Regions from separate parts of the Pseudomonas sp. GD03875 genome, predicted to be linked through region 3. Evidence: predicted binding sites of a transcription regulator. Region 3 holds the regulator's gene; each other region holds the start of a gene.
The links. Region 3 encodes FliA, which starts transcription of late flagellar genes. Its sites were predicted from a motif close to CTAAAGTTTNNNNNNNNNNNGCCGNTAA; they were not measured.
Positions count from the first base shown of each region.

Region 1: the regulator FliA is predicted to act here: its motif matches at 1,848-1,875, upstream of motA (flagellar motor stator protein MotA).
Region 2: the regulator FliA is predicted to act here: its motif matches at 1,637-1,664, upstream of N5D30_RS12145 (methyl-accepting chemotaxis protein).

Region 1 is NZ_JAOCCV010000043.1:9,188-12,461, forward strand. It holds gene N5D30_RS23985 (rhodanese-like domain-containing protein) at 1-242, opposite strand, end outside; gene N5D30_RS23990 (HDOD domain-containing protein) at 288-1,811, opposite strand; gene motA (flagellar motor stator protein MotA) at 1,931-2,782, shown strand; gene motB (flagellar motor protein MotB) at 2,799-3,274, shown strand, end outside.
Region 2 is NZ_JAOCCV010000011.1:47,516-50,789, reverse strand. It holds gene N5D30_RS12145 (methyl-accepting chemotaxis protein) at 1-1,538, opposite strand, end outside; gene N5D30_RS12140 (glyceraldehyde-3-phosphate dehydrogenase) at 1,781-3,229, shown strand.
Region 3 is NZ_JAOCCV010000002.1:276,005-279,278, forward strand. It holds gene flhF (flagellar biosynthesis protein FlhF) at 1-402, shown strand, start outside; gene fleN (flagellar synthesis regulator FleN) at 496-1,329, shown strand; gene fliA (RNA polymerase sigma factor FliA) at 1,326-2,072, shown strand; gene N5D30_RS02775 (chemotaxis response regulator CheY) at 2,155-2,529, shown strand; gene N5D30_RS02780 (protein phosphatase CheZ) at 2,549-3,274, shown strand, end outside.

The DNA of each region.
Region 1 (3,274 bases), on a different contig from region 3:
TCGGCGCGGTGGCCCAGTTCGCCGAACAGCGCCTCCAGCTGCGCCTTCTCCGGCAGCAGGCCGGGGGCGGGCGACTGGCCGAGCTGGGTGCGCTTGCTGTCGACCCAGCGGGCGCCGGGGATGTGTCCCTCGGCATAGCGGGCGGCGGAACTCAGGTCGATCAGGATCAGCTCGGGCGCCGACAGGCGGGCGGCCAGTTCGGCCGGTTCGATCACCAGCGGCAGGCCTGAGAAGGCGGACATGCGGAGCCTCCTGAGAGTGGAAAAGGGGCGATTGTAGCGGAAAGGTCAGCTGCCGCGGCGGGCGAAGGTAGACAGCGCCCGCTCGATGCATTGCACGGTTTTGCCGAAGGCCTGCAGGGGCGTGGCGCCGATCTCGCCGCCACCCTGGTCGGCCACCAGCAGCATCACCACCCGACCGTTGCTGGCCAGCGAGCGCAGCAGCAGGTGCTCGCCGCTGAACAGCGCCTTGAGGCTGCCCGGCAGCAGGGCGGAGACCTGGGCCATGTTGGCCGGGCTCAGGCGCAGCTGGCCGGCCTCGGCCAGCAGGCGGCGCAGCACCTGGCTCTGCGCCGGGTCGAGGCGCAGTTGCGCCGCGGCCGCCGGCAGGCCGGCCACCTGCTGGGCCTGCAGGCGGGTGTGGTTGCGGTCGGCCAGCAGTACCAGCACCCGCTGCATGCCGCCGGCCTGCAGGGCGTGGCAAGCGCTGTCTGTCAGCTGCACCACGTTGGCGAACGGCGTGGGCTGGGCCAGGAGCCTGGCGCAGTGATGCTTCCACTGGTCCAGCTGGAGGTTGGCGACGGGCGCGGGCGGCGGCTGTAGGTCGCGCAGGCGGCAGGCGTCCCAGGGCCACAGCAGCGCTTCGGCCGGGTGCCAGAGGCCCGGCAGGTGGTGCTGGCGCGCGCTCTGCGCGGCCTGCTGGTGGACCAGTTGCTGCATGTCCGGCAGCGCCAGCTGCAGATAGAGGCCGGTGAGGCGCTGCCAGCGCAGGTGGTGTTCGCAGGACCAGTTGTGGTGGCTGGAAACGGCCAGGCCGTTGGCAAGAAGGATGCTGTTGCCCGGCTGGGTCAGCCAGCGGCGCAGGTGGGTGTCTTCGTCCAGGCGCTGCTGCTGGTGCAGGGGATTCTCGTTGTCGCGGGCGAGGTGCAGGGCCTTGACCAGCAGTCGGCGGTCTTCCACCAGCAGGCGATAGCCCTGGACGATCCACTCCGGCATGCGCCAGTGCCGCGCCAGCGCCAGGCAGAGCGAAGGCAGGGCCACGCCGAGCAACTCGCGCTCGACCTTGCAGGCCGGCTCGCCACGCCCCAGTACGCGCCTTTCCCAGGCCTCGAAGAGCTGCGGGTAGGTCGCCACCAGTGGCCACAGCGGGGCGAGGAACAGCAGGCTGCCCCAGTGTATTTCCTGCCACAGGCGCGCCAAGCGCCCGGCGAACAGGCCGTTGGCCTGCTGAGAGGCGTGCAGGCTGATCAGCTGCAGCTGGCGAAGCGCCAGGGGAATCTGTGCCTCGTCCATCACCGGCATGGCGCCGAGAAGCGTTTCAGCACGTTTCAGGCCGAGACGGTTGAGCGCCATTTCCAGGCTCTCCGCCGGCTCGCTGAAGCTGTTGGTGCTGCGGTTGGCTTCGCGCAGGATGGCCAGGGCGACGGCGGGGCTTTCCTGCATCTGGTCGGCGATTTCCCGCAGCGAGCGGCGGCTGTCCAGCAAGGTGCGGCGAACCGCCTCATGATGGTGGGTCGCAACAGGCAGGCGCACCGCATCCAGCTGCTTGAGCCAGGCGTCGAGGCTGCGGGGTATGGTCTTGTCAGTGGGCATGCGGGTTGAGCCGAACTGGCTTTTCGCCTTTACTGCCTATAGTCTGGCTCAATACTTCCGATAATTAGAAGGGTTGTTTCGCTGAACCCTTTTCGACTGACACTTCAAGCTTAAATTCCATGGTCAAGATCATCGGCATCCTGGTTGTTTTCGGCTGCGTTTTTGGCGGCTTCGTTCTGTCCGGCGGCAAAATCATGGCCCTGGTTCATCCCTTTGAGGTGATGATCATCGGCGGCGCCGCGCTGGGCGCCTTCCTCCAGGCCAACCCCAGCAGCGCCTTCATGACGGTGTTCAAGAAGTCGCTGAAGATGTTCAGTAGCCGCTTCACCCACGCCTTCTACCTGGAAGTGCTGAAGCTGCTCTACGAGATCCTCAACAAGAGCCGCCGCGAGGGCATGATGGCCATCGAGGCCGATGTCGAGGACCCCAACGCCAGCCCGATCTTCAGCAAGTACCCGGCCATCCTCAAGGACGCGCAGATGACCGCGTTCATCTGCGACTACCTGCGCATCATGTCCAGCGGCAACATGGCGCCCCACGAGCTGGAGAACCTCTTCGACATGGAGATCGCCAGCCTCAAGGAGGACCTGGAGCATCCGGCCCATGCGGTGGCCAAGGTGGCCGACGGCATGCCGGCCATGGGTATCGTCGCCGCGGTACTGGGCATCGTGATCACCATGTCCATCCTCGCCTCCGCCGACAACGCGCAGATCGGCGAGAAGGTGGGCACCGCGCTGGTCGGTACCTTCCTCGGCATCCTCGCTTCCTATGGCTTCTTCGCGCCGCTGGCCGGCGCGCTGGAGCACGACGCCAAGGAGGAAGTGAACCTGTACGAGGCGATCAAGGCCACCCTGGTGGCCTCCGCCTCCGGCATGCCGCCGACCCTGGCCGTGGAGTTCGGCCGCAAGGTGCTGCTGCCGGCGCACCGCCCGAGCTTCAGCGAGCTCGAGCAGGCCATGCGTAGCAACTGAGGCGGGCCGCTGAGCGATGGAGAACAACCAGCCGATACTGGTCAAGCGGGTCAAGAAGGTTGCCGGCGGCCACCACGGTGGCGCCTGGAAGATCGCCTTCGCCGACTTCGCCACGGCCATGATGGCGTTCTTCATGGTGATGTGGCTGATGTCCTCGGCCACGCCGGAGCAGAAGAAGGCGATCTCCGGCTACTTCCAGGACCCTATCGGCTTCACCGAGAGTGCCAGCCCCTACGTCATCGACCTGGGCGGCACGCCGACGCCGGCGCCGGACCGCACCCTCAACCCCGAGCTGAAAGACTCTCCGGACTCCCAAGAGGCGGCCGTCGACAACCAGGACGACCAGGCCGGCGTCGACCAGAGCCAGGCGGAGCAGCTCGCCGAGCAGATCGAGCGCGAGCGTCTGGAGCTGCTGCTGCAGGAGCTGCAGACCAAGGTCGACGAGAACCCGCAGCTGCAGAAGTTCAAGGACCAGATCCTCTTCGAGATCAC
Region 2 (3,274 bases), on a different contig from region 3:
CTGACCACCTCGCCGATGCTGTCGTTGAGGCTGCTGATGTTCTGGCTGATCTCGTTGGCGACCGCCGTCTGCTCCTCGGTGGCGGCGGAAATCTGCACGTTGCCGTCGGCGATGCCTTCGATGGCGTGGGCGATGTGGTTGAGCACCTCGCCGGCCTCGCGGGCATGGCTGACGCTGTTCTGCGCCTGCTCGCGCGACAGCTGCATGGCGCTCACCGCGCTGCGCGCGCCGCTTTGCAGGGCGTCGATCATGCCGCGAATCGACTCGGTGGCCTTCTGCGTATTGCTCGCCAGGCTGCGCACCTCGTCGGCGACCACGGCGAAACCGCGCCCGGCCTCGCCCGCCCGTGCGGCCTCGATGGCGGCGTTGAGCGCCAGCAGGTTGGTCTGCTCGGCGATGCTTTGAATCACGCCGAGCACCTTGCTGATCTCGTCGCTCTGGGCGTGCAGGGTGTCGATCACTTCGCCGGCCTTCTCCACCGACTCCGACAGGCCCTGGATCGCCCGCAGATTGGACTGCACCAGCTCGCTGCCCTGGCGTGCCTCCTTGTTCGCCTTGTCGGCATTGCCCGCCGTGGACTGGGCATTCTGTGCCACTTCCTGCACCGCCACGCTCATCTCGTGCACCGCCGTGGCGACCATGTTGGTCTGGTCGCCCTGCGTGGTGGCTGCCTGGCTGACCTGGGTGCTGATCGCGCTCATCTCTTCGGAGGCGGCGGCAAGCTGTACGGCCGTATCCGTCAGATGGCGAATCAGCGACTGCTGGTGCTCCAGCAGCAGATTGAAGGCGCGGGCGGTGTAGGACACTTCGTCACGGCCGTCGGCATTAGCGCGCAGAGTCAGGTTGGAGGACTCCTGCACCTCGCTGATCACGCTGCGCAGGCTGGACAGCGGACGGATGATCGACAGACTGATCGCCAGCGCCGCCCCCAGCACCAGCAGCAGTGCCACCCCGCCGATGACGATGAAGGTGTTGCGCATCGACAGGTACTGGGCGGCGGTGGCGGCGCCGAGGCGCTCGCCTTCGTTCAGTTGCAGGGCGATCAGGCCATTCAGCTCGCCGTCCAGCGGGTCGAAGGTGTCGTACAGCGTGCGGTTGAAGGTGGTGGCGTCGGTGGCCAGCAGCTGACCATTGGCGACCTGCCCCATGTACTGGTCGGCTAGTTGCTGCACCCGCTGCAGGTATGGCTTGGTGCGCTCGACCCGGCTGCTTTCCTCGGTGGTCAGGCGGGTGGCGATGTACTCGCTCCAGGCCTTGTCGCCTTCGCTGCGGGCTTCGCCGAAGATCCTGCGCAGCGCCGTTTCATCGATGGTGCCGCCGCGGTACTTGTGCAGCGCATCGACCATCGAGATCGCGTAGGCGTCGGCCACCACCTTGAGCTGGCTGATGGGCCGCATGCGGTCCTTGAACAGCTCGTCGAAGCTGTCGTTGAGCTTGCTGGCATTGGCCAGCGCCATGCCGATGACTGCCACCAGCACCAGCAGTGGCACCACCGCCAGCAACAACAGCCTTGCACGTACCGTCAATTGAGCCAGCATAAGCATCTCCCCATGGAGTATCGCGCGAACATCCATGCAGAGCGCAAGCGAAGGCCCCGGTACTCCAGGTTGGTGCCGAATTCGTCAGAGTATTGACCATATCGGCGAACCTGCCGCCTACTTGAGGTCGCGAGCCGTGGGGGAGGCTGCATGCGTCGCGACAGGCGTACATTGCCCCGCCTGGCGGCGGTCGGCATAATGTAGCCCCTTTTTTCAGCCCCTACATGCGGAAGGTATAGCTCGTGACTCAGAAGCCCGACCAGTGTCTCGGTGAGTGGATTGACCGTGAAGCCCTCGCGGAAGCGATGATTCCGCTGATCGGCCAGCTCTACCGCAACAACAATGTCGTGACCTCGATCTACGGCCGTGGCCTGATCAACCGTTCGGTGATCGATATCCTCAAGGCCCACCGCTTCGCCCGCCACCGCCTGGACGGCGAGAGCGAGCTCTCCGTGCACGATACCTTCCCCATCCTCAAGACCATGAGCGACCTGAAACTGGGTGCCGCCTCCGTGGACCTGGGCAAGATGGTCGCCAAGTTCAAGACCGAGGCCAACGGCCGCAGCATCGAGCAGTTCACCAAGGACGAGCTGGCCGACGTGGCCGGCAAGCAGAACGGCGCCGCCCGCGAAGGCACCGACGTGGTTCTGTACGGCTTCGGTCGCATCGGCCGCCTGCTGGCCCGTATCCTGATCGAGAAGACAGGTGGCGGCGACGGCTTGCGCCTGCGCGCCATCGTCGTGCGCAAGGGCGCCAGCAACGACCTGGTCAAGCGTGCCAGCCTGCTGCGCCGCGACTCCGTGCATGGTCCGTTCAACGGCACCATCACCATCGATGAAGAAAACAACACCCTGACCGCCAACGGCAACCTGATCCAGGTGATCTATGCCAAGGACCCGAAGGAAGTCGACTACACCCAGTACGGCATCAAGAACGCCCTGCTGGTCGACAACACCGGCGTCTGGCGTGACGCCGAGGGCCTGGGTCAGCACCTGGCCTGCCCGGGTGTCGATCGCGTGGTGCTGACCGCGCCGGGCAAGGGCGCGCTGAAGAACATCGTGCATGGCATCAACCATGGCGACATCACCGCCGACGACAAGATCATCTCCGCCGCTTCCTGCACCACCAACGCCATCGTGCCGGTGCTGAAGGCCGTGAATGATCAGTACGGCATCGTCAACGGCCACGTCGAGACCGTTCACTCGTACACCAACGACCAGAACCTGATCGACAACTTCCACAAGGGCAGCCGACGTGGCCGCAGCGCCGCGCTGAACATGGTGATCACCGAGACCGGTGCCGCCACCGCCGCCGCCAAGGCCCTGCCAGTGCTGAAGGGCAAGCTGACCGGCAACGCCATCCGCGTGCCGACGCCGAACGTCTCCATGGCCATCCTCAACCTGAACCTGGAGAAGGCCACCACCCGCGAAGAGATCAACGAGTACCTGCGCCAGATGGCCATGCACTCGGACCTGCAGAAGCAGATCGACTTCGTCAACTCCCAGGAAGTGGTGTCCACCGACTTCGTCGGCTCGCGCCACGCCGGTGTGGTCGATGCCGAAGCCACCATCAGCAACGACAACCGCGTCGTGCTGTACGTGTGGTACGACAACGAGTTCGGCTACAGCTGCCAGGTGGTCCGCGTGATGGAAGACATGGCCGGGGTCAACCCGCCCGCCTTCCCGCGCTAAGCGCAAGGCAACACGCAAAACGGGAGCTTCGGCTCCCGTTTTTCG
Region 3 (3,274 bases):
GGCCTGCCGGGCAACGACCCGGCCCTGCGTCTGCAACTGGAGAGTCTGGCTGCCCGCGGGGTCAAATCGAAGAACTATCTGGTGCTGGCCGCCACCAGCCAGGCCCAGGTGCTCAAGGCCGCGTACCATAGCTACAAGCAGTGCGGCCTGGCCGGGTGCATCCTGAGCAAGGTGGACGAGGCGGCCAGCCTGGGTGAGGTTCTGGGGCTGGCTATCAGCCAGCATCTACCGGTAGCCTATCTGGCAGATGGGCCGAAGATTCCGGATGATCTGCAGGTGCCGCGCAGCCACCAGCTGGTGAGCCGTGCCGTGAGCATGCAGACTGCGGAGGACCCGAGCGAGGAAGCCATGGCCGACATGTTCGCCGGCCTGTATCAGCATCCCGCGCGTCGCGCGGGCTAGCAGGCGGCGGTGTACAAGGCGTTCTAAGGTGTAGGAAAGGGTCGGTGTAGTTGCCCGACCAGCCCAGTCCAGGCAAGAAGGTAAGAGAAGAACATGGGTAGTATGCATCCCGTACAGGTGATCGCAGTCACAGGCGGCAAGGGCGGCGTCGGCAAGACCAACGTGTCGGTGAATCTGTCGCTGGCGCTGGCCGACCTCGGCCGCCGGGTGATGCTGATGGACGCCGACCTGGGCCTGGCCAACGTCGACGTGCTGCTGGGCCTGACCCCCAAGCGCACGCTGGCCGACGTGATCGCCGGCGAGTGCGATCTGAAGGACGTGCTGATCCAGGGCCCCGGCGGCGTTCGCATCGTGCCGGCCGCCTCCGGCACCCAGAGCATGGTGCAGCTGTCGCCGGTGCAGCACGCCGGCCTGATCCAGGCCTTCAGCGACATCAGCGATAACCTCGATGTGCTGGTGATCGACACCGCTGCCGGCATCGGCGACGGCGTAGTCAGCTTCGTTCGCGCGGCCCAGGAAGTGATCGTGGTGGTCTGCGACGAGCCGACCTCGATCACCGACGCCTACGCGCTGATCAAGCTGCTCAACCGCGACTACGGCATGAGCCGCTTCCGCGTGCTGGCCAACATGGCCCACAGCCCGCAGGAAGGTCGCAATCTGTTTGCTAAGCTGACCAAGGTAACCGACCGTTTTCTTGATGTGGCCTTGCAGTACGTCGGCGCCGTCCCCTACGACGAGTCCGTACGCAAGGCTGTGCAGAAGCAGCGCGCGGTATACGAAGCCTTCCCGCGCTCGAAATGCGCACTGGCGTTCAAGGCGATCGCCCAGAAAGTCGACACGTGGCCGCTCCCGGCCAACCCGCGCGGCCATCTGGAGTTCTTCGTCGAGCGTCTGGTGCAGCAACCGATCGCGGGTACGGCCGTATGACAGCAGCCAGTGGACTTCGAATGTACAACAAGGCGCAGGCGCAGGACTCCCAGCATCAACTGATCGAGCGCTACGCGCCATTGGTCAAGCGTATCGCCTACCATCTGCTGGCGCGTCTTCCCGCCAGCGTGCAGGTGGACGACCTGATGCAGGCCGGCATGATCGGCCTGCTCGAAGCGTCGAAGAAATACGACGGCAGCAAGGGCGCCAGCTTCGAGACCTATGCCGGCATCCGCATCCGCGGCGCCATGCTCGACGAGGTGCGCAAGGGCGACTGGGCGCCGCGTTCCGTCCACCGCAACACGCGGATGGTCAGCGACGCCATCCGCACCATCGAGGCCCGCACCGGAAGAGACGCTAAAGATCAAGAGGTTGCGGCCGAACTCCAATTGAGTCTCGAAGATTACTACGGCATTCTTGGCGACACTCTGGGCAGCCGTCTGTTCAGCTTCGACGACCTGGTGCAGGACGGCGAGCAGGGCGGGTTGCACGAAGACGTCTCCGGCAGCCATGGCGGTCCGCTGCATGGCCTGGAAGACGAGCGCTTCCAGGCGGCCCTGGCCGATGCCATCGCCAACCTGCCGGAGCGCGAGCGCCTGGTGTTGTCGCTCTACTACGACGAAGAACTGAATTTGAAGGAAATCGGTGAGGTCCTGGGGGTCAGCGAATCCCGGGTCAGCCAGTTGCACAGCCAGTGCGCCGCGCGTCTGCGCGCCAGGCTGAGCGAGTGGCGGGCGAGCTGACGGCCGGCCGGTTTCATGATTTGCGACGCAACCGGGCCGCCGGGGCGTTTAGGACTGTACGGAGGTCGACTTGGACAAGAACATGAAAATCCTCATCGTTGACGATTTTTCGACGATGCGACGGATCATCAAGAACCTCCTGCGCGATCTGGGGTTCACCAACACGGCCGAAGCCGACGATGGCAACACGGCGCTGCCGATGCTGCAGAGCGGCAGCTTCGACTTCCTGGTGACCGACTGGAACATGCCCGGCATGACCGGCATCGACCTGCTGCGCGCGGTGCGCGCCGACGAGCGACTGAAGACCCTGCCGGTGCTGATGGTGACTGCCGAAGCCAAGCGCGAGCAGATCATCGAGGCCGCCCAGGCCGGTGTTAACGGCTATGTGGTCAAGCCGTTCACCGCCCAGGTGCTGAAGGAGAAGATCGAGAAGATCTTCGAACGCGTTAACGGCTGATGTCCGCCGCGGGGGCACTATGGCAAACGATGAATCCTCCCTGGGCGAACTCGAGTCGACCCTGAAGGCACATGCTACCCAGCTGGTCGAAAGCCTTGAGAAAGGCCGCTTCGGCGAAGCTGTGCATCTGATCCACGAACTGAGCCAGGCACGCGATCGCGGCCTGTATCAGGAAGTCGGCAAGCTCACCCGTGAGCTGCACAACGCGATCGTCAATTTCCAGCTCGACCCGTGCAATCCGCATGCCCAGGAAATCTCGCAGATATCGGACGCCACCGAGCGGCTGTCCTACGTCGTGCAGATGACCGAGAAGGCGGCCAACCGCACCATGGACCTGGTGGAGCAGAGCGCCCCGCTGGTCAACGACCTGGGCGACGAGGCCAAGGCCCTGTCCGGTGACTGGAGCAAGTTCATGCGTCGGGAAATGAGCGCCGACGCCTTCCGCGACCTGGCCAAGCGCATCGAGCTGTTCCTCGCCCGCAGCGAGCGCGACAGCCAGAAACTGTCCGGCCAGCTCAACGACATCCTGCTGGCGCAGGACTACCAGGATCTCACCGGCCAGGTGATCAAGCGCGTGACCCAACTGGTCACCGAGGTGGAAGGCAACCTGCTGAAGCTGGTGCTGATGGCCAGCCACGTGGACCGCTTCGCCGGCATCCAGCACGACATGGACGAGCTGCGCGCCGAGCAGGAAAAACAAAAAGAGCCTTCCAAGGGTGAAGGTCCGCAGATTCATGCCGATAAG